DNA from 3 places in the Aedoeadaptatus acetigenes genome. Region 3 is predicted to be linked to each of the others. Evidence: riboswitches for the same ligand, from Rfam matches in the RefSeq annotation. Region 3 holds a riboswitch; each other region holds the start of a gene.
The links. A riboswitch is a leader RNA that binds a small molecule or an ion and turns the genes downstream of it on or off. The one in region 3 is predicted to bind FMN.
Positions count from the first base shown of each region.

Region 1: it holds a riboswitch for FMN, as region 3 does, so the genes downstream of both, OCV31_RS07570 (MATE family efflux transporter) here and ribD (bifunctional diaminohydroxyphosphoribosylaminopyrimidine deaminase/5-amino-6-(5-phosphoribosylamino)uracil reductase RibD) in region 3, are expected to answer to the same signal.
Region 2: it holds a riboswitch for FMN, as region 3 does, so the genes downstream of both, OCV31_RS01860 (ECF transporter S component) here and ribD (bifunctional diaminohydroxyphosphoribosylaminopyrimidine deaminase/5-amino-6-(5-phosphoribosylamino)uracil reductase RibD) in region 3, are expected to answer to the same signal.

Region 1 covers NZ_JAOQJD010000012.1:44,534-52,182, reverse strand. The annotation lists gene OCV31_RS07575 (AAA family ATPase) at 1-346, opposite strand, end outside; gene OCV31_RS07570 (MATE family efflux transporter) at 556-1,941, opposite strand; FMN riboswitch at 2,086-2,196, opposite strand; gene OCV31_RS07565 (hypothetical protein) at 2,240-2,380, opposite strand; gene OCV31_RS07560 (YkvI family membrane protein) at 2,361-3,611, opposite strand; gene OCV31_RS07555 (DMT family transporter) at 3,746-4,660, opposite strand; gene OCV31_RS07550 (hypothetical protein) at 5,162-6,277, opposite strand; gene OCV31_RS07545 (hypothetical protein) at 6,274-6,513, opposite strand; gene abc-f (ribosomal protection-like ABC-F family protein) at 6,669-7,649, opposite strand, start outside.
Region 2 covers NZ_JAOQJD010000003.1:18,948-26,596, forward strand. The annotation lists gene OCV31_RS01835 (epoxyqueuosine reductase) at 1-112, opposite strand, end outside; gene rodA (rod shape-determining protein RodA) at 171-1,412, shown strand; gene OCV31_RS01845 (DegV family protein) at 1,512-2,381, shown strand; gene OCV31_RS01850 (50S ribosomal protein L25) at 2,453-3,109, shown strand; gene OCV31_RS01855 (Na+/H+ antiporter NhaC family protein) at 3,236-4,603, opposite strand; gene OCV31_RS01860 (ECF transporter S component) at 4,772-5,380, opposite strand; FMN riboswitch at 5,440-5,554, opposite strand; gene OCV31_RS01865 (ISL3 family transposase) at 5,740-7,014, opposite strand; gene OCV31_RS01870 (phosphoribosylaminoimidazolesuccinocarboxamide synthase) at 7,053-7,649, opposite strand, start outside.
Region 3 covers NZ_JAOQJD010000008.1:79,026-86,674, reverse strand. The annotation lists gene OCV31_RS05775 (restriction endonuclease) at 1-679, opposite strand, end outside; gene rplM (50S ribosomal protein L13) at 869-1,297, shown strand; gene rpsI (30S ribosomal protein S9) at 1,313-1,702, shown strand; gene OCV31_RS05760 (hypothetical protein) at 1,786-2,622, opposite strand; gene OCV31_RS05755 (RNA polymerase sigma factor) at 2,615-3,154, opposite strand; FMN riboswitch at 3,338-3,451, shown strand; gene ribD (bifunctional diaminohydroxyphosphoribosylaminopyrimidine deaminase/5-amino-6-(5-phosphoribosylamino)uracil reductase RibD) at 3,528-4,613, shown strand; gene OCV31_RS05745 (riboflavin synthase) at 4,595-5,233, shown strand; gene OCV31_RS05740 (bifunctional 3,4-dihydroxy-2-butanone-4-phosphate synthase/GTP cyclohydrolase II) at 5,243-6,490, shown strand; gene ribH (6,7-dimethyl-8-ribityllumazine synthase) at 6,487-6,948, shown strand; gene OCV31_RS05730 (hypothetical protein) at 7,150-7,575, shown strand; gene nifJ (pyruvate:ferredoxin (flavodoxin) oxidoreductase) at 7,648-7,649, opposite strand, start outside.

The sequences.
Region 1 (7,649 bases), on a different contig from region 3:
CCCGCTGATCGACAAAATAATAAAACGTCGCATTCTGAGGATTGAGCACCGGCAAGCTGTCAAATGACGTGGGTACCGCCGTCTTGACGTCAAAGAGCTCGGCAATGGCCGTGAGAATCTTCACGCGGTTTTTGTCCGTCAGCTTCTTATTAAAAAGGCCGAAGACCGTAAAGGGATCGATGTCGACGAGTTGATTGTCTCTTTCCAATGTGGGCATGCTGATGCCCGTCATGGTATAGATCGCCACGACCTTCTCTATCAGCTCTTTTCTTCTGTTTTTATAATCTAAAAGTTTCGAAGCAAACTCTCCGTAAAAATCCACCCAGCCGAATTGATTCTTTTCCATCACATTCTCCTCCAATACCTAATGTTCAAATCTATTTTATCGTCAATCAACGTCTTTATCCACTTTTACTCAAGTATTAGGTAGCCCGGTGCATCTTTTCTTCCAATCAAAAACCCGACTCCACCTGAAAGATGCGTCGGGTCGTATCATTTTTCTTTTCATTCCTTATCTGCCACGCAATTTTTCTGCTTTTAAAAATCCTTATTCCATCATTCCTCGATCCATCCCCGCTTTTTCCACCCGCGAAATTCCGCCCGGGCCATGATGACGCACAGAAGGCAGGTGAGGCTGTCTGCAATGGGCACGGCGTAAAGGGCGCCGTCCAATCCGTAGGTGGCGGAGAGCGCGAGTGCCAGGGGAATCAGGAGGACGCCCTGACGCACCAGAGGAATCGCCAGGGAGCGGAGGGGCTTTCCGATACCCTGAAAGAAGGAGGCTGTGGTCATGTGGATGCCGTAGAGGAAGAAGGCCATCATGTAGAGCCTAAAGAAGTGGGCCGCGCAATCCCGGTAAAGGGGATTGTCGGAGACAAAGAGCGCGGCGATCTGCCGAGGAAGCAGCAGGTAGACTGCGCACCAGCAAGCGGAGATGACCAGGGCGATGGTCGTGGCCATGCGGTAGGTATGGTGTACCCGCCCGTAGTTTTTCGCCCCGAAATTGTAGCCGTTGATGGGCTGAATGGCAGAGGAGACGCCGACGAACATGGCGTGGGCAATTTGGTAAACTTTCATCATCATGCCGTAAACGGAGAGGGCCATGTCGCTGCCGTAGATCGTGGCGGCGCCGTAGATGCGCATAAGATTGTTGAGCACAATTTGCACCAATGCGGTCAATACCTGTGTCAGAAAACTTGGGAAGCCCAGCTTTACTATCCGAAGGGTCAAGGCTCTCGTCGGGCGCAGGGCATCCCTTGTGAGGCACACGGTCTTGAGCCGGCGCAGGTAGAGAAGGCACAGGCTTCCTGCGACGACTTCGCCGATGACCGTGGCGATCCCCGCACCGACGACGCCCATATGCAAGCCGAAGATAAAAATCGGATCGAGGATGATATTGATGGCGGCGCCGGCCATCATGCATTTCATCGTGTATTTCGGCGAACCGTCGGCCCGAATCATGGCAGTAAAGGCGGGGCAGATGAGTTGAAAGGGAAAGCCGACGGCGATGGTCCTGAGGTAGGCGAGGGATTCGTCGTAGGCCGTGTCCGTGGTGCCGAAAAGTCGCACGATCCGCGGCGCGAACAGGGTGCCGATGATGGCCATGACGAGGCCGCTCACGATGATCCAGGTGACACCGTGGCCGAAGATGCGATCCGCCGTATCTTGATCTTTTCGCCCCAAGCACAGGCTGACGTTGGCGGCGCAGCCGTCGCCGAGCATAAGGGCGACGGCGTTGACGAGGATGGCGACGGGAAAGGCCACGTTTACCGCCGCCATGCCGGTGATTCCCGCACCCCGGCCCACAAAGATTTGATCGACGATATTATAAAGGTAATTGACCATAAGGGTCAGGGTCGTCGGCACCGAGTAGCGGATAAGGAGCTTCGAGATCGGCTCCGTCGCCAAAGGGCTGTCGACGGTTTGCGTCTTTTTCACCATGCACCTTCCTTTTTCGCTTTTCACTCTCGGGAAGTTTGCCGCAAATAAAAACATCCGGCGACATGAGCCTCCCCAAGGGAATTTCTTACACCGGATGCTTTTTTCGGAAGACGAAGGGAAAGGGCATCCGGCAACAAGCCGAAAAGCCTCCTTCTCCCTTCCAGACCAGACTGTTGGCTTCGGACTTGCACCGAATCAGCTATGCGCTCGCGGGCTTTTACCGCCAGTAGAATACATTCGTTTCCGAAGAAAACTTTCATCTTTAATCTATCACTATTTTATGACGCGGTCAATGATTTCATGTAATTTTTTGTTTTTTCTGGCGCTTATCCGACAAAATCGCCATAAATGCGGCGTCAGACGCAGAAAAATCGAGCAAACGCGCGAAAGCCGCCTGCTCGATTCCATTCCTTTTCAGGTCAATCTGTCTGTTCGTCATTTTCTTCTTCCAATTCCTCAGCCACTTCTTCTTCCACGGCGTCTTTGATTTTTTCATCGTCGATAATCGAGGCTTCGGCGAGTTTTTCCAGTTTTTCTTTGTCTTTTTTCGTAAACTCTTCGTCGTCGTCCAATTTCTTTCTCGTGAGGCGGTTGATTTTCTTTCTCTTTTTTATCTCGGATTTGATTTCGCTCCGCTCCCGAATCCAGGCGGCGATTAAAATCAGGATCAGGATCAATCCCAAATAGCCCAATATCGGATAGAGAATCGCCATTAATTTTTTAAATCCCAAGAAGGACAGGCCGAAGCCCGCCAAGGTAAAGAGAATCAGATTGCGCTTAAAGGTGCCTTCTGTGGCGGAAAAGCGCCTGGCGGCGGAGTAAAAAAGGGACATGCCCGTGTTAAAGATCATGCCGAAGATGATGATGGACATGGCGAGGCCCATGGCGGGATGCACGCTGTCTAAAACGGTCTGCATGGGAATGTCCGCATCTTTTACGATTCCCAAGGCGAGAAAGAGCGTCACGCCGACGAGGCCCGTAAGAATGGCCACGAGGGCGCCGCCGATCATGCCGCCGATGCGCGCTTCGGCCGGGTCGGTTTTGCTGCCCCCTAAGACAAAGGCCATGGAAATGCCGCTGATCATGCAGAGGCCGAAGTAATTGATGGTGGAGAGGGGGAGGTTGGGAAGCGCCGGTGGCAGAGTTTTGCCCAAGCTGTCTAAAAGCGCCACGTCCGGGCTCGCCTTGACCATGGTGTAGACCGCGCCGATCAAGGTAAAGACCAGGACCAAGGGCGTGAAGGCTCCGATGATTTTGGCCACTTTATCGAAATCCAACATGCCCACGACGACGATGAGGGCCGTGCACAGAAGGGAACCGATCCAGGGCGCCAGGCCGAATTGTTGCTCCAGATTCGATCCGGCGCCGGCAATCATAACAAAGCCCATTAAAAAGCAATTGACGATAAGAGCGTAGTCCATGAATTTCGTCACGGCGGTGGAGGTGACTTCGTCCAACACGTCGATGTGGCTTTCGGCGACGAAGTGGCTGCCTAATTGAAGCACAATGCCGCCCACCACCACGTGCAGCACGCCCACCGCGGCGATGCCGTAGATCCCGGGAAGGCCGAAGGACAGAAAATACTGCATGAGCTCCTGCCCGCTGGCCAGGCCGGCTCCGGTGAGGACGCCGACGTAGGCGAAAATAATGCTTAGTGTTTTTTTATTCATTCATTCTCCTTTGTGAAATGCCATTACTTAACTTAAATAGTTTATCATAAAATCCCTCTCCATCAAAATCGCCCGCTTACGTGACAAAAAAACCGACGTCCGCTTCATCGTCGACGCCGGTTTTCCGATTTTTTCTACTTTCCGAAACTTATTTTTTTCTTGTTTAGTATAAAGGAGCCGAAGAGGACCAAAGCCAGGCCCACGGCCATGTTTAGGGTAAATGCTTCGTCCAATACGAGGACCGACAGGAGGGAACCGAAGATCGGTATAAACAGTTTGTAGACGCCGAATTCATTGGCGTGGTAGTGTTGCAGCACCGAAGTCCAAATGGAAAAGGAGGTCGCCGAGATAAAGGAGCCGTATAAAATCATGAGGCAAGCTTTCGGCGTCAGGGCCAAGGGCCTGCCGGCGATGGCGAGCCCCAGGAGGATGAGCACCACGGCACCGATCATAAATTGAAAGGACGTAAGGATAAAGGAATTTACGCCCTTTCCGTACTTTCGAATCATCACCGAGGCCAAGGCGTTTAGGGTGGTGGCGATGAGCACAAAGCCTTCCCCGACAAAGCGCACGCCGCCGGTGTTCTCCGCCGGGCCATTGGAAATAATGATGCCTGCAGTCCCTAATAGGAGGGCGATGAGAATATTCGGGTTCACCTTTTCGTTCGGGATCAAGATCGCCGAAATTAATACGACGAGAAAGGCATTGGTGGATTGGATAATCGACGATTTCACGCCGGCCACGTGAGAAAGGCCGATGTAATAGAAAATGTATTGCAAGGACGTTTGAATCAAAGCCAGGATCACGACGAATTTCCAATTGACTTCCTTAAAGGCGATCCGCCGCCCCTTTTCGCTCACCTTAAAATAGATGAGAGTCAAAAAACCGGCCAGTAAAAACCGGATCCCCGCCACCAAGATTTTTAGCCCCGCATCCCCTTGGCCGATGCCCAACTCCGTAAAGGTGCATTTTATTAAGGGAATGGCGCTCCCCCAAAGGAGCATGGCAAGAATACTTAATAAAATCGCATTTCTCTTTTTTGCTAACAACTTGTCCTCCGCAACTTCTCTCTTCTTTACAATTCCCCTGCCCGAAAGGGAATCCCGGGCAGTGAATGCCCTTTGGCGAATCAAAAACCCCGACCGGGGAAAAATTACCATGTCGAGGTTTTTTTCATTTATTTCTCTTTTTTCACGTTCATTCCCAAGCCGTGGCTTCAACAAAAGGCCTCTTTCCCTCTTCGACCACACTTCGTCTAATGCCATTATCATACCACAAAGGAACGCAGGAATAAAAATGCGCTCTGCCGGCCGAATTCCTACAAGAAATTAAAGGGAAAGATGGAAAATTCGCCGGTCGTAGAATAGGTAGCTTTTCAACACGCGATACCTCGTATAGGAATACAAAAGGGCGCGATAAGAGGACACAACGCCCTCTTCGCCGCTCCATGGAACGGGAAAGCACAGCAGGATGCACAAAAGAAGCAACTTCTTTTTCTTACGCATTTGCTTTTTCATCAATCGCCGCCTTTTCTCATGCCCGAGGCATTCTTAGCCCTTGCCCATAACGGACATGAAGCGTTCAAACATCATATTGGAATAGCCGTCTTTTTCCACGAGATCTTTCCAATGGAGAATGGCCTCCGCGTCGGTGACTTTATCGGGAAGCATCATGCTTCCGTCCTTCAAGCTGATGGAGGGAGAAAATGCCGTGATATCGTCTCTGTAGCGAATGGTGATCTTGCCGTTTGGGGCAATGTCGCTGATGTTTTGGCAAATAAAGGTGATGCCGGTGGTTCCAAGGGTATCAAAGGAGGGATTGTCCTCTTCCTTCAGCTTTCCGCCCTCTGAAATCGCAAGTTCTTTGAGGCAAACAGAGGCGTTCTTGTACTTGGGAATCACCAGGTAGCATTCCTCTCCATTGAGATAGGGCCTGTCGCCGCCCTCGCTCTCTTTCACGGAAAGAAGCATGTTCGGATCTTCCCAATTGGTGAACACGCCTGTCCAAGCGTGTAGTTTCGCCAAGGTCTCTTTCAAGCTCCCTTCGTCAAAGGCGGCACCCAGGTGGATGATGAAGGCCTTGTGGTTTTCATCGGCCGGATCGACGCCGAGTTTTCTCGCCATTCTTACATAAACATCGGATATGGGATCTGCGTCAAATTTGTCGGCCCTCAGTTTTAAAAGGGGCGGGCACAGTCCCGCGTCCGGGTCGATGGATTGGGCGCAGACAAACATAGGCGCGCCCACTTCGTCGATATAGATCCGTTGATCCGGAGCCTCGCCTTTGTCCCAGAGATTGTTTAGCACCAAACCGGTGTAGTGGTTCGGATTGTAGAAATAGGACGAATCGGTGCTATCTCGATAATAAATGCTCGTTTCTTTAGCCTGCGCTTCGACCAAGCTGTTTTCGATGAGTCCCAACAGCTCGCCCTTCGCCACGCCGAAATGCTTCATAAGGGCATCGTCGTCGATGAACTTGCCGTCGAGAAGGGAGAAATTAAACACGGTGTAATGGGCCGGCCCTTGTTCCCAAAGATCGGAAGTTTCGATCATGACGCTTAGCACATCCTCGTCTTGATAGGCGGAAAAAGCGGCATAGATTCCAAGATCGTTGCCTTCCATCTCCTTTTCATACTTGGCGTAGGTGGCCTTCATGGCGTTCATCATGTCGTCGATCTGCTTGTTGGCTTGAGCTGCGTCTTCGGATCTTCCACATAGGAAGACATGGAGCCGATCGTCGCACCCTCCACGGGTTTTAATTTGGCCACTGCCTTTGAAACGCCGTCATTGGCCGCCCCATTGCCGCGATTGGCGCTATCCTTTCCGGACTCGACAGAGTGATTGGCGCAGCCTGCGAGGAGAAGGGCCATTAAAAGAATGAGAACCTTTGAATATCTTTTCATACTATCCCTCACTTCAGTAAAAGGTATCTGCTTGACTTTATTATAATATAAAGAGCCATTTGAAATACATCTTATGTAAAACATAATCGAGAAAGCAACATGCTTACGATTATGTTGACTTGAAGAGTGCGCCAGTAGATTCGTGATTTATTATTTCAAGATTCATCTTGTTTTTTAAGAAGTTTTTTATATTCTTCTTCCAACTTTTCTCTCTCAGTTTTGGATATATCCATTGCCAATCTAGAATTGATAGTAGATAGTCTAAAATCGCGCAAAAATTTGTCCGTATTATCACTCTTATTGAATTTATTCTTTCTTTCTTTGTATTGTAGTAAGTTTCCTTTAAAACCAGTAATTCTTTCATCCTTAATGATTAAAAGACTGTTTGCTATGTTATTTATAAACTCTTCATCATGGGTTACGAAAAGAAATGGTCTATCATAAGATTTCAATAGATTTTCTAAACTTTCAATTGCTCTTATGTCTAAAAAGTTTGTCGGCTCATCCAGAATTAGATAGTTAAAATCAGCTGTCAGAATTTTAACTATTTTTACTTTAGCTTTTTCTCCATCGCTTAAAACCCCGATAGTTTTATGTACATTTTTATTTCTAAAGCCCAGCCTTGCAAGCACAATCCTCGTCAAGGTTTCATCGTAGATGGTTGTATTTAGTACGTTCTCTAAAATACTATTGTCTTCTTCTAAAGTCTCATCCATCTGACTAAAATAGCCTATATTAAGATTTGGATGCACCCATATATTCTCTTTATTAAGAATCATTTTTAAAAGAGTAGTTTTCCCACTGCCATTATCGCCAATAAGCGCCACCTTGGAATTGTTTTCTATTGTAAATTCAGACTTTTCAAATAGAACTTTTTTATTAAACACTTTATTTAAATTTTCTGCCCTTATTAATACTTTAGAGTGAATCCGTTTAATCTCCGGTGCAGATAACTTTATATCCTCTTCTTCCTTTGGTCTTTCTTTCGCTTCAAGTTGGTTTATTCTTGCCTCTACTGACTTCACTTGCTTGTCAAGTTTCTTCTTATTTTCCTGCCCGCCCATCTTATGAAGTCTGGCTTCTGAATTTCCCATTCTTCTAGGTGTAGTTCTAACTTTTGACGACTGTTCCTTGAT
Region 2 (7,649 bases), on a different contig from region 3:
CCCCGGCCTCTTTTCGCTTCATGAAGACGGAGGCCATGGCGTCTAATCGCTTAGCCGGCACCAGGGCCAAGTCGTGAAACCCGAGCTGCTCTTTGATTCTCTCTACTTCCATCCCAAGTCCTTTCTATTGATGTATAATAATAGTATCACACTCTGACAAAGGAGATACTATGTTTCACCGAAAGCTTTTTGAAAAAGTCAAGCCTTTTTTTATACGCATCAGTCCCGGAAAGCGGGATGTGGACCGCAGCTTAATTATCATCGTCGCGGCTATTACCATCATGGGCTTTGTGGCCCTTTCATCGGCCACCCTCTCTTACGGCAATCGCCCTTTTTTAATGAAACAGGGCATCGCCACCCTCTTGGGCGTCGCCATCGCCGCAGGGCTCATGCTTCTGGATTACCGCATTTGGCGCACCTACTATCCCTTTCTCTACGGCCTCAGCGTCCTCTTGCTTGCGGCCACCCTCCTCTTCGGCCACGGGGATACGACCTGGGGATCGAAAAGTTGGCTGGCCATCGGCCCGGTGAATTTTCAGCCGGCGGAATTTGTAAAGATTTTTCTCGTCATTTCCTTTGCCTTTTACCTGGAAAAGCACGGCGATCGAATCAACGAACCCAAGGAACTTCTTAAGGCTTTGGCCTTCGCGGGCTTCCCCGTGGGCCTGATCATGCTCCAGCCCGACTTCGGCACGGCCATGGTCTTTTTATTTTTTATCGCCGTCATGCTGTTTTTTTGCGATTTGGATTGGAAATACATTTTCGGCGCCATGGGGGCGGGCTTTCTGTCTTTACCCATCTTCTACGCCCGACTGGACGATTACCAGAAAGATCGCATTTTAAACTTTTTAAAACCCGACGCCAACACCTCCGGCAGCGGCTACCAAGCCTACGAAGGCCGTGTGGCCATCGGCGACGGCCGCCTCTTCGGCCGCGGCCTCTACCGGGGACCCCAGACCCAGTATAATTTCATCCCCACGAAGGAAACGGACTTTATTTTCCCCGTCCTCGTGGAGGAACTGGGCTTTCTCGGCGGCGCCCTTTTGCTCGTTCTTTACGCCCTGTTATTTTACCGCCTTCTGTCTCTCGCAAAACTCGCCAAGGACAAGGGCGGCCAACTCATGATCTTCGGTTTTTTAAGCGTTCTGTTCATTCACATATGGGAAAATATGGGGATGACCTTGGGGCTCATGCCCGTCACCGGCATTCCCCTCCCCTTTATCAGCTACGGCGGCACCTTTCAAATGGTAAACCTGGCCATGATCGGCCTCTGCTTAAGCGTGCGTTACCACCGCTACGGCACCCACGGCGTGGACCATATGCCGGCGTTTTTCACCGCCCTCGGCGATCGCATGGAAGACATTCGCAGTCGCCAGTGGCAAAAAGAGCGCATGAAACGCTGGCGGTCGTAGCGTCGAAGCCTTCGGTGCGTTTGAGGCGTGTCAGAAAAATGGGCTTATGTTATAATAAGTCTGCTTACTTTATCACGTGCAGTGAGAAAGGACTGTAACATGACGAACTATGAAATTATCACGGACGGCGCCTTAAACGTCAACCCGTCCTTTGTGGATCCCTCGGACTTCCGGATGATTCCCATGGTCGTCTCCATGGACGATGAAGAGTTTCTCATCGGAGAAAACACCCCTTCGGATGTTATTTCGGCCTTTTACCGGGACATTCGGGATTCCGTGGCCACGACCTCGCAGATCTCCCTGTCCATCTATGAAGCCTACTTTCAAAAATTTTTGAACGAAGGCAGGGATGTCTTGTATTTAAGCCTTTCCGGCGGCATCTCAGCCACCTATACCCAGGCTCTTTTGGCGAAAAAAAGTCTGCTCAATCAATACCCGGGCCGGTCCGTCGCTTGCATCGACACAAAAAACTGCGGGCCCGCCGGCGCTTTTCTCGTCAAGCGCGCCGTGTCCAATCGGGCGCGGGGCCTTTCCCTTCAAGAAAACGAACAAGACCTTTTGAATTATTTGGAGCGTGTGGTCTTTACAGGACTGATTACCAATTTGGATCACCTGAGGCGAAGCGGCCGCGCATCGGGCGGAATGGCCCTTTTGGGAAGCGCCCTGAACATTAAACCCATTCTACTTATGAACGACGACGGGGATCTTATCGTCTCCGACAAGGCGCGGGGCACAAAGCAGGCGGCGAAGCGCTTGGTACAAACTCTTCAGGGAAGCATGGACCCCGATGAAACCACGGTGCTTTTGTCCCACGGCGACGACGAAAAATTGGCCCTTACGGTAAAAGAAACCATTTTGGAAAAAACCCCCGCTACGGACGTTTACGTGGACGTATTAACCCCTGTGGTAAGCGCCCACATCGGTCAAGGTGCCTTGGGTATGAGTTTTATACAGAAAATTGCCCACTAACTTCGTCAAAACGTGGAAATGGCGGCCCGTTTCAGGTATAATATATTGTTGAGTAAACAAAGGAGGACACAATGAACACGATTAAATTAAATTTAGTAAAGCGCGAAGACTTAGGTACTTCCGGCGCTAAAAAGACCCGCGCCGAAGGTATGGTCCCCGGCATCTTCTATGCCAAGGATTCCGAACCCGTTGCCGTTGCGGCAAAGGCCAATGAATTGCAAAAAGTCGTCGACGAAGCCGGTACGTCCGCTTTGGTCGATGTCAATGTAAACGGGGAAGATCACAAGATTCTCTTTAAGGAAATCCAAGAACACCCCTTCAAGAACCAATTGCTCCACTTCGATGCCTATGGCGTAAACTTGAAAGAAAAAATCAAGCTCTCCATTCCCGTCGTCTTGGAAGGCCGCGACGACATTCGCGTCCAACCGTCCGTCTTGTTGCAACTTCTCGAAGAAGTCGAAGTCGAATGCTTGCCGACCAGCCTTCCCTCCGAAGGTGTTGTCAATGTCGCTGACATGCAAATCGGCGATACCTTAACCGTCGCCGACTTAGACGTGGCATCCATTGCCGACATCGAAGTCTTAACCGACTTGGACGAAGCCGTCTGCGCACTGCAAGAACCCCGCGAAGAATCCGTTGAAGACGAAGAAGAAGCAAGCGCCGATGCAGCTGACGTACCCACCGTCGGTGAAACCGAAGCGAGCGAAGAAGAAGCTGAAGAAGAATAATCGGACCGCCCCTGCGGTTTGCGAAAGAATAAGATCGGATCGCCGGTCTTATTTTTTTGGGCGCTTTTCCTTTTGCGGGCACGGAAAAAGCGCCGACGGTTTCGTCGACGCTCTGTTAAATCACGATTATTGAACTTGCGGCATATCCTTTTCGAAATCCCATTTGTCTTTGGGATCGGCGAAACGGATGAAAATCGAAGCCAGGGCGAAGAGAGCCAGCAGGCCTTGGTACCAGAGGAAGGGAATGATTTCCACGGGAGAGACAGCTGCCGCGCCCAGTTCCTTGGTGAGCCCGGCGGCGATTAAAATTTGTGCGCCGTAGGGAATGATCCCTTGCATGACGCAGGAAAAGGCGTCGAGCAAAGACGCCGAGCGCCTGGGATCCACCTTAAAGTCTTTGGAGATTTCCTTGGCCACGGGGCCGTCGATAATAATGGCCACCGTATTGTTGGCCGTGGCGGCGTCCGTTACAAGGGTCAAGAGGGCGATGGAAACTTCCGCCGACTTCACGTCCTTGGCAAAGCTGCGGATCTTTTGGACCAACCATTCGATGCCGCCGTTTTGCGAAACCATGTAGGACAGGCCGCCGGTTAACATGGACAGGAGGAAGATCTCGAACATGCCGCTAAAGCCGTCGAAAATGTTTTGGGCGAAGGTCATCATGGTGAGCCCGCCGGTGGCGATGCCGATAACACCTGAAAGCACGATGCCGCTGGCGAGAACCAAAAAGACATTCATGCCGGCCAGCGCCGAAATCAGCACGAACAAGTAGGGGATGATCAAGACGAAGCTGTAGCTTAAGTCGTCGAGCACCACTTCCCCCGTAGGCTTGCCTACAAAGAGAAAGATCACGAAGGTGATAATCGCAGCGGGAAGGGCGATTTTAATATTCGCCCGGAACTTGTCTTTCATTTCCACATTTTGCGTCCTGGTGGCGGCGATGGTGGTATCGGAAATGACGGAGAGATTGTCGCCGAACATGGCGCCGCCCACCAAAGCGCCGATAACCAGGGCCAGGGACAGATTTCCCTTTTGGGCCACGCCCACGGCAATGGGGCCCACCGCCGAAATGGTGCCCACGGATGTGCCGGTGGAGAGGGAAATGAAGCAACTGATGAGAAAAATCCCGGCGGTAATGTATTGAACGGGGATCATGGACAGGGCGAAGTTAACCACGGAGTCCACGCCGCCGGATGTTTTCGACACGGTGGCGAAGGCGCCGGCCAATATGTAAATCAAACACATGATGATGATGTTTTCGTCGCCGCAACCCCGCACAAAGGAATTGAATTTGTCGTCGATCGTGCCTTCAAACATAATAAAAGCGAGCACGATGGCCGGTAAGATACACACCGGTGCCGCCACTTGGTAAAAGGCCATTTCCACGCCTCTTGCATTTAAGATCAAGCCCGTGGCAAGGTAAACCAATACAAAGAGAATAAAGGGCAAGAGCGCCGCCCCGTTGGCTTTTACTTTCAATTTGCCGTCTTCCATGACTTCCTCCTTACGAACGTTAAAAAATAGTGCGGAATGCTCCCCTGTTTTTTGATGAGCAATCGTTTTTCCTTTAAATTATTATAGTGTTTGCGCCCGCATTTGTAAAGAAAGCTTGACTACCCTTCCGGGCAAGAAAAAACCCGCTTCGAAAAGCGGGTGTTTCGATCAGTCGTGCAGGAAATGGGAGACGCGCTTGTACAAGGCCAAGGTCGCCGCCGAAACGATGAGCCCCTTCACCAAATTAAAGGGCACGATGCAATAGACCATGAGGTCCCAAAGGGATTTCACCCGAGGCGTTACGGCCCGGCCCATGTTGATGATGGCTTCCATGGGCATGATCTTGCCGTAGAGGGGAAAGACCACGAAGTAATTGCTCAAGGTGGCCACGAGGGTCATGCCGATGACGCCCATCAACAAACCGACGACGGCGCCGCGATAGGTTCTATGGCGGCTGTAAAATTTCGCCGAGAGACCGACGAAGAGGGCGCCGACGATAAAGTTCGACAACTCCCCGACCCCGCCGGTGGTGGTGCCCCGAACGAAAAAGGTGAGGATGCACTTCACCAGTTCGATGGTGATCCCCGCCACGGGACCCATAGCGAAGCCGCCGATTAAGGCCGGCATGTCGGACAAGTCGATTTTTATAAATGGCGGCGCAATAAAGGCCAAGGGAAATTCGACGTACATAAGTAGAAATGCGATGACGGATAAGAGGGACAGACGCGTCAGGTTTCGTGTGGAATAACGCGCCTTCGTCCGCTGAATTTGATTCATGGTACCTCCTTGTCGGGCACAAAAAAAGCCCGCGTCCTCGGGCATAAAAACATGAAAAAAAAGATCTTCTTTCATCCGGACTTTTACCGTCGGTATTGGAATTGCACCAATTCAGTCTTTCGACACGTGGACTTTACCACCGATGAGGAATTCCACCTCGCCCTGAAGATTTATAATCTTTGATTTGTCCTTATTATACCACGTTTGTAGATAAATGAAAACCTTTTTCAGAAAATGTCGGCAACAAAAAAAGCCCCGCAGGGCTCTTTTGCGCAATCATGCTTTTTACTGGTTCTATGTCAACCATTGGGGAGTCTAGTGAAAACTAGGCTCCTTTTTGTTTTCCTAAAAGCCATTCATCACCGACCTTTTGAACAAACGAAAAGCAGTTTCGTTCGAAAATGATGAAAGTTTTGCATCCCAAAGGCCACACGCTTCACGGTCTTGATCTTGTTGTGCGTTCCTTCCACGTAGCCGTTACTCCACGGGTAATCAAAGCTGTTGGTAATCTCCTCGAACCAGTTGGTGTAAGCGCGCAAGCAGTAGCGCCACTCCTTTAGCCCGCTTTTCTTAGCCTCTTCCATCCATGTTGAAAGAGCAGTAGCAGCGGCTTCTTTGTTTTTCTGAGAAAGGACGTAGGTGTAAAAGCCTTCTTTTAAGACGTAAGCGGTTCGAATGGCATCGCTCTTTTCGAGCATGGTGGCGACGAGGCTTTTCTCCCCTTGAGTGAGGTCTTTAGCCGGCTTTTTCAGGAGGCTACGGCTTCGTTTAAACCATTTTCTTTCTGTTACCGTCATCCGTTTCTGTTCCCGCTTCCTGACGTTTTCCAAGGCCCAATGGACTTGGCGGATAAAATGGTACCGGTCGATGACGTGGGTACTTTGTGGAAAGAAAGCCTCTTGAACGCCTTTAAAGGTGCCGCACATATCGCTGACAAAGATTTCAACGCCGCGCCTTTCCGCTCGATCGATGGAAGAGAAATACGCGGCTAAATCCTTGCCGTAGCGCGTCGGAAGAATGTCGATGATCCGATGAGCCTCCCCATCGGCCAAGGTGGTTTGGTACTTGCTTCCGCCGCTGTCTCCCTTAAACTCGTCGATACAAAAGACGCGAGGCAACTTTTTTCTGGGCACAAATAAACAAGCCACGATACGGAAAATACTCGTCGTTGAAATCCCCACCTCCTTAGCCAGCTCCGATACAGACCGGATATCTCGAAACGCATCCACCACATAAGCGATTAAGCGCTTTGTCATCTGTTTGCCCTTGGCGGCAAAGGAAAGAGGTGCCTCAAAGCGCGCCCCGCAATCCTTGCAATCATACCGTGTCTTCTTAACCCGCAGAAGCACGTGCTTTCGGCGCATCGGTGCGTCCCGAAGCACTTGCTCCCGGTGATCGTGGACCCAAGCGTGGGTCGAGCCACAGTGAGGACAAACCCGATCATGAACGGGTTTGCAGTCAATGGTAATGAGCCGTCTTTCTTCTAAAACAGCGGTAACCTCGACGTCTTGGATTCCTAAAAGTAATGTGGTAATATTGTTTTGCACTTGTTTGACCCCCTTTATTATTTTGTGGTGATTTAATTTTAGGCGATAGGGAAAACAAGTGCTATCTTTTTGCACAAAAATATCCATTGAGGAGCTTACTCCCCAATGGATATTATAGAGCCTTTTTACTTGCCGACGATCATTTCGGAAAGACGCAGGGGTTCGATGTATTCGTCCCCTTTATAGACGCGCATATTGCCGCCGGAGACTTCGTCGATTAAAACGACTTCGTCGCTGCCTTCCAAGCGGCCGAATTCCAATTTAATGTCGTACATTTCAAGGCCCCGCGCCTTTAAGTCGTCGTAGATCACTTGAGAAATGGAGCGAGTGAGTTCCTTGATGCGGTCGTATTCCCCTTCTTTTAAAATGCCCAAAAGAACCAGGGCGTCTTCGTTGATCAGAGGATCTTGGCGTTCGTCGTCTTTTAAGGTAAATTCCACGTAACGATTTAAATCGTCGCCGTCCTTGGCGTATTTGCCGTAGCGGCGGATGAAGCTGCCCGTGGCTTTAAAGCGGCAGATCACTTCCAGGCCCTTACCGAATACTTTGGCGGGCTTGATTTCCATGAGACGATTGTCAACGTCGGCGGAAATGTAGTGCGTAGGGATTTTATCTGCTTCGAATTTTTCAAAAAAGTATTTGCTCATGGCGATGCATGCGCGGCCGGAACCTTCGATGGAAAGGCCTACTTGGTTTTCACCGGGATCGAAGACGCCGTCTTT
Region 3 (7,649 bases):
CGAGGCCGTCTTTTTCCATGGTAAAATCGTAGGGAAGCTCGGGATTGTCGTAGTCGTTTTCCAAAATCTCGTAGCCGCAGCGGGAAAAGGCCATGGCCGCCAAGCGCTCGTGGGTCATTTCCTCTTCCAAAAGCTTTAAGGCGCTGACCAGATGAAGGGGATCCAATTTCAAGACGGCGGTGCAGCCGTAGGAGTCGTCTTTTTTCGGAAAATGCTTCACGTCAAAGGCGATCATGCGGTCTTCCACCACGGTAAAATAGCCGTGGGCGATGGCGTTTCGCATGTGGCGCACCAAGGCGGAAATTTTGGTCTCGTGCTCCCCGGTGGTGAGGATCACCTTCTGGCAGTTGGTGCAAATGGCTTCCATGTAGTAGTCGACGATGTCGTCGTCAATGTAATCCAAAAACAAAATGTCCTCGGCATTCAGGTGAAGGGCCTCGGAGACCAAGCCGAAGCTGAAATCCTCGTAAAGGGGCTCGGTAATCAACACATTGGAAGGGGACTGAAAGGAATTAATATTGGGCACGTACCACAAGAGATACTCCAGGGCCCGGGTGATGGCCTCGGAGAGAGGCAGCGGCCGCGGGTCGTGGACGATGGAGTAGTCTTTTTTTACGTGGTGGTCGCAGTCGTAGGAAAAATATTTAAAGCGGGGAAGATGCCCGTTGTGGTTTGTCATAAGTCACGTCCTTTCTTGTTCGTATCTTTATTATAGCCCGAAGTAAAAAACTTCGCCATGGGAGAAAAGGGCACAAATCAGCGAAAAACACTTGACAGATACTGCGGTTTGCTCTATACTAATTGCTAGTGTTTTAAAGCCCCGGAAACTTTTGAACATTATCCCTTTTGATATAGCAGGAGGTCATCCATGAAGACAACCATGGCGAAAGCCAATGAAGTAGATAGAAAATGGTACGTCATCGATGCCGAAGATAAAGTCCTCGGCCGCTTGGCTACCGAAGTCGCAACGCTTTTACGCGGCAAGCACAAGCCCATTTACACCCCCCACGTGGACACCGGCGATTACGTTATCGTCATTAACGCCGATAAGGTAAAATTAACCGGAACCAAATGGGACAACAAGATTCACGCATCCCACACCGGTTACCCGGGCGGACGTCGCGAAGTTGTTTACAAAGAAATTCGCGAAAAGCACCCGGAACGCGTCATCGAATACGCGGTCAAGGGCATGCTTCCCAAGAGCCGTTTGGGTCGGTCCATGTTCGGTAAATTAAAAGTTTACGCCGGTCCGGACCATCCCCACGAAGCGCAAAAACCGGAAGTCTACGAAGTGTAAGGAAGGGTGAATTACATGGCAGATCAAATTAGAGCAACAGGTAGAAGAAAAACGTCCGTAGCCCAAGTCAGACTCCTCTCCGGTAGCGGCAAATTCCTCGTCAACGGCAGAGAACTCGACGACTTCTTCGGTTACGAAACCTTACGTACCGTGGCAAAAGAGCCCTTAACCATTACGGAAACCGAAGGCCAATACGACGTCCTCGTCAAGGTCAACGGCGGCGGCTACACCGGACAAGCCGGTGCCATCCGCATGGGTCTTGCACGCGCACTGCAAGAAGCCAATCCCGATTTCCGTCCCGTTCTTAAAAAAGCAGGTTTCTTGACCCGCGACCCGAGAATGAAGGAAAGAAAGAAATACGGCTTGAAGAAAGCCCGTAAATCTCCCCAATTCTCCAAACGTTAAGCACATACAGACAAACACCGCCGAGAGCGGTGTTTTTTTGTTGCGCAAAAAAACCGCCGGTTTTTCCGGCGGCTTGGGCGAAGTTATTTTAACAAATGCAAGTCTTTTACCATGGCGATAAGATCGTCTTTGTCCGCGCCTTCGGCGGAGATGGAGACGAGGAGGCCGTCTCGTTCGAAGTCGGCATCACGGCCTTGAATGATGACCTTTACGCCGTCCACATTGACTTCGTAGATTTTGCCTTCGCCGCCGGTTTCATAGGCGGTTTCAGGAGACGAGATTCGCTCGTTAAGGTAGATGGTCTTGCCGTCTTTTTCATAGGTGAAGGCGACGTAATCGGAAAGTGTCCCCGGATCGGCGAAGATTTCCGATTCCACGTAGTTGTATTTCTCCGAGAAGACCAGGGGATTGAAGTTTAATTTTTTGGCGATAACATCCACCGGGGCCTTGTCGCCCGTATCTTTTTTCACTTCGTCGGCGTACTCAAAGGTGACTTCGCCGGTGCGGGTGGCTTCGTCGTAATTGCTTCCCACGATTTCCCGGCCGTCTTTGGAGTAGACGTGCTCTGCATTTTTCAGGACTTCGAGGTCGGTGATTTCATTTCCCTCTTTGTCGAAGACCTTTCCCTTTAATTCGTCGGGGAAGGGGATGGCCACGGCCGGCTCGTCTTCGTTAACGACGATGCGGCCCGAGGGGCTTACAGCTTGTTTCACCGTGTTCACGATGCCGCCGCCGAAGCTCGTAAAGGGGAGGGTGGCGATTAAAAGGGCGCAGGCCGCGGCGATGGCGGGCTTTTTATATTGTTTCTTTTGTTTATTTTTCATTTTTGCGTAGACCTCCTGCTTGTCTTTTTCATCGGTAGCGTAGAGATTTTTTAAATTTTGGCTTACGTCAACCTGGGGGTTTTTATTTTTATTCATAATAGGCCTCCATTTCTTTTCGCAATTGATTCAGCAGGCGGTGGATCATGACGCCCACGTGATTGGGATTCGTGTCCATGAGTGCGGCGATGGTCTGATTGGAAAGCTCCGCACCGAATTTGTAGCTGACCAACAACTGATCCCGGGGCTTCAGTTTTTTCACGGCACAGCGCAAATAGGCGATTTCTTCTTTGTTTTCCATTTGTTCTTCGGTCGTGGGATCTTCCTCCGCCATGTCTTTTGCTGCAGTGATAGGCAACCACTGAAAGCGATTCTTTCTGCGGTAGTAGTCTTTCACATGATTGCCGGCGATGGTATAGAGCCACACCTCGAAGCTGCCTTTTTTCGGATCGTAGGCGGAAAATTTCCTGTAGATCTTAAGAAAAATATCCGCCGTGAGATCCTTGGCCACTTCTCGATTGCCGGTGCGGTAGGTGACGAAACGAAAGACGGGCTCGAAGTAGCGATCGTAGACCGCTTCAAATGTGACGGTATCGTCCATGACCGTCGGCATGTCGGTGGTTTTATCCATTGGCTTCACCTCCTTGTCCTTTCACTTGTATATACGCGGGAAGGTGTTCTTTATTACAAAATTTCTCGTTTTATTTATTGTACCGAGTGGGGGATAAAATTTTAACCGTGTGGCGACAAAATCTCTTTACAGGGTAAGCTATAAGTGGTATCATAATGAAAGGAAAACATTTCCTGAACTTCATATATTCTTCGGGGCGAGGTGCAATTCCTCACCGGTGGTAAAGTCCACGAGTCGTATGATTGAATCGGTGCAATTCCGATACCGACGGTATAGTCCGGATGAAAGAAGAAGCGAAGGCAACTTTTGTTGTCTTTCATTTGATTGTCACTCCGAAGCATTGCGCTTCGGTTTTTTTAATGCAGGAGGCTTTATGGATGAGCAGTATATGAATCGGGCATTGACTCTTGCGAAAAAGGGCTTGGGCAAGACCAAGACCAATCCCATGGTAGGCGCCGTCTTGGTAAAGGACGGGCGAGTCATCGCCGAGGGCTACCATCACGGTTTCGGCCTGGACCATGCCGAGGTGGATTGCCTGAAGCAGGTGGAGGAATCGCCGAAGGGCGGCACCATGTATGTGACCTTGGAGCCTTGCTTCCACTACGGAAAGACGCCGCCCTGTGTCGTGGCCATCGAGCGGGCGGGGATCGCCCGGGTAGTGGTAGGCACCTTGGATCCCAATCCAAAGGTCGCCGGTCGCGGCGTCGCCGCTTTGGAAGCGGCGGGGATTCAGGTGGATGTAGGCGTCCTTGAGGAGGCATGCCAATCCCTGAACCGGGCCTTTTTCACGAGCATTTTGACGCAGACGCCCTATGTGATTTGTAAATTCGCCACTACATTGGACGGCAAGATTGCCACGGATACAGGCGAAAGCCAATGGATCACATCGGAGGCGGCGCGGAAGGACGGTCATAAGCTTCGCGGTGCAGTGGACGGAATTCTCGTGGGCACCAACACGGTGATCAAGGACAATCCCCGCCTCAGCAATCGCAGCGGCGAAGGAGAGGATCCCACGCGGATTATTTTGGACCGCCGCGGCGCCGTGAATCTCGAGGCCAATGTCTACGACGGCACTCAGCCCACCATCGTCTACACGGTGCACATGGAGGAGGCCAAGATGAAGGCCCTAAAAGAACGGGGCGTCGTCGTGGAAGTCGTGAAAGAGAAGAAGGGCAAGCTGGATCTTCGGGCCGTGTTAAAGGACCTATACGCCAAGGACATGGGCCGCATTTTGGTGGAAGGGGGCGGACGCCTCCACGGCAGCCTCATCGACGAAGATTTAGTGGATGAATTCGCCCTCTACCTAGCCCCGACCTTGTTCGGCGGCGGAAAAGATGCCGTCGCGGGCCGCGCCATCGCGTCCTTAAGTGAGCGGCGGGACTTCGCCTTTGACGAGGTGAAGATGCTGGGGCCGGACCTGTTTGTAGGAGGGGTCAGAGGATGTTTACGGGAATCGTAGAGGAAGTGGGCACCGTGGCTGCTCTTGAAAAGCGGGGCGAGAGGATCGTCCTGCGGGTCAAGGCGCAGACGGTGCTTGAGGACACGAAGATCGGCGATTCCATCGCCACCAACGGCGTCTGCCTCACGGTAACCTCCATGGCGGAGGGCACCTTTACGGCGGACATGATGACGGTGACGGCGAAAAAATCCGCTCTGGACCGCTTGCGGCCGGGAAGTGCCGTGAATCTGGAGCGGGCCCTTCTTCCCGCGAGCCGCATGGGCGGACACATCGTCCAGGGTCACGTGGACACGGTGGGAGAGGTGAAGGGCATCGAGCCACACGAAGGGGGCTATCTCCTTCACATCGCCGTGAAGCCGGACTGGGCGCCTTATTTCGTGGCCCAGGGCTCGGTGGCCCTAAACGGCGTCAGCCTAACCATCGCCCGGGCGGGGCGGAACGATTTTTCCGTCTCCCTGATTCCGGAGACCTTGCGCTCCACCAATTTAGGTGAGCTGAAGCCCTCAGATCCCATCACCGTGGAATTCGACATCGTGGGCAAGTATTTATTGAGACAAAGTGAAGTGGCGGAAGAAGCTTCTGCCCTTGATATGAATTTTTTAAGAAAGCATGGATTTTAGGAGGAAATTATGTGGAACACAATTGAAGAAGCAATCGACGCGCTGAAAGCAGGCAAGATGATCATTGCCGTGGATGCGGAAGACCGTGAAAACGAAGGGGACATGATCGTCGCCGCCGAAACCTGTACCACGGAGCAATTAAATGCCATGGCTACCTACGCCAAAGGCCTGATCTGTATGCCCATGAGCCAAAAAGAAGCGGATCGCCTGCACTTAAAGCCCATGGTCTCCAAAAACAGGGACAATCACGAAACGGCTTTTACCGTCACCATCGACCACGTGGACACCACCACGGGGATCAGTGCTGTGGAACGGGCATTCACCGCCAGAAAAACCGCCGATCCCAATTCGAAAGCCGAAGACTTCCGCCGCCCGGGCCACATGTTTCCTCTTATCGCCAAGCCCGGCGGGGTATTGGAGCGTGAAGGGCACACGGAAGGCACCGTGGATTTATTGCGCCTCGCCGGTTTAACGGAGGTGGGTCTTTGCTGTGAAATCATGGAAGATAACGGAGAAATGATGCAGCGGGACCGCATCTGCGAACTGGCAAAGGAATTAAACGTCCCCCTCATTAATATCGAGCTATTAAAAGAATACAGAAAGACCCACGATTGCCTTATCGAACGGGTAGCGGAAGCGGACATGCCCACGAAGTACGGCCATTTTAAAGCCGTAGGCTATCGCAACACCTTAAACGGCGAACACCACGTGGCCCTGATCAAAGGCGACATTACAAAAGAGGACGCCATCTTAACCCGCGTCCACTCCGAATGCTTAACCGGCGACGCCTTCGGCTCCCTGCGCTGCGACTGCGGCGATCAATTGCAACGTGCCATGATGCAAGTGGAGGAAGAAGGCAATGGCATCGTCCTTTACATGCGTCAAGAAGGCCGGGGCATCGGTCTTTTGAATAAATTAAAAGCCTACGCCCTTCAAGATGAGGGCATGGACACGGTGGAAGCCAATGTGGCTTTAGGCTTCCCGGAGGATGCCCGGGAATATTACATCGGCGCGCAAATTTTGAAAGATCTCGGCGTGACAAAAATGCGTCTTTTAACCAATAATCCCGACAAGGTGTATCACCTGGAACAATACGGCATGGAAATTGTAGAACGCGTACCCATTGAAATTCAATCCCACGAAAACGACCACTTCTATTTGGAAACCAAAGCCAAAAAGCTGAACCACTATTTACACGAATTCGGCTGCGATTGCCACGGACACGTGGAAAAACAAAGCAAGGAGGCCAACCGATGAAAATTATGGAAGGAATGTTAAGAGGTGAGGGAAAATCCTTCGCCATTGTCGTCAGCCGTTTCAATGATTTTATTACGTCGAAACTTTTAGACGGCGCCTTGGACTGCTTGTACCGTCACGGCGTGAAGGACGAGGACCTAAGCCTGGTGCGCGTGCCCGGAGCTTTTGAAATTCCCGTGGCGGCACAAAAGCTGGCCCAATCCGGCAAGTACGACGGCGTCATTTGCCTCGGCGCCGTGATCCGCGGAGCCACCACCCACTACGACTACGTCTGCAACGAAGTGTCCAAGGGCATCGCCAAGGTATCGCTGGATACGAATATTCCCGTGGGCTTCGGCATCGTCACCACGGAAAACATCGAACAAGCCGTAGAACGTGCCGGCACCAAGAGCGGCAACAAGGGCTACGACACCGCCATGAGCGTGTTGGAAATGGCGGATCTCTTCGACGCCATGTAATGGCCGAAAATCCCGCCGAGAAGAATAAGCGAAAATTCAGAAAGACGCTTCCGATTCGGGGGCGTCTTTTTTGCGTAAAAAATTTTTCGAACAGCCATGATTTTCAATGTGAAAAGGGTATAGTGGAAGTGACAATGTGTCACTTATCTATCGGCGATTCGAATAAAGTGCCTGTGGCGCTTCCCATGAGGAGATGAGAATGTGGTAAAAAAGAGAACTTTATTTTTGCTGGCCGGGCTGATTTGGTCCCTCGCCGGCGGCAATGTATTAAAAATAGGCCTTCAGGCCTATACAAATGCCTTTAGCGTGCTCAATGTCGGCCTCACCGCCTTGGTGTTTTTCCTGTTTTGGACGAAAGTCTTCCATCCCTTGGTGGGAAAGCACGTGATCCGCATTCACGGCTATGAAGAGGAGTACAAGCGGCCGTGGAATTTCTTCGATAAAAAATCCTTCCTGATTATGGCCTTTATGATGACCTTCGGCATTGCCATTCGGGTGATGAACCTGATGCCCGAGAGCTTCATTGCCTTTTTCTATACGGGCCTCGGGACGGCTTTGGCCATGGCGGGAATTTTGTTTCTGGCGAATTACATCGGCTACAACAAAAAGGCCGTGAGCGAAGAGTAAAGCATCTCAGGTGCTTTTTTGCGCAAGAAAAGACCCTCGCCGAGGCGAGGGTCTTTGTGATTCAGTTGAAGATT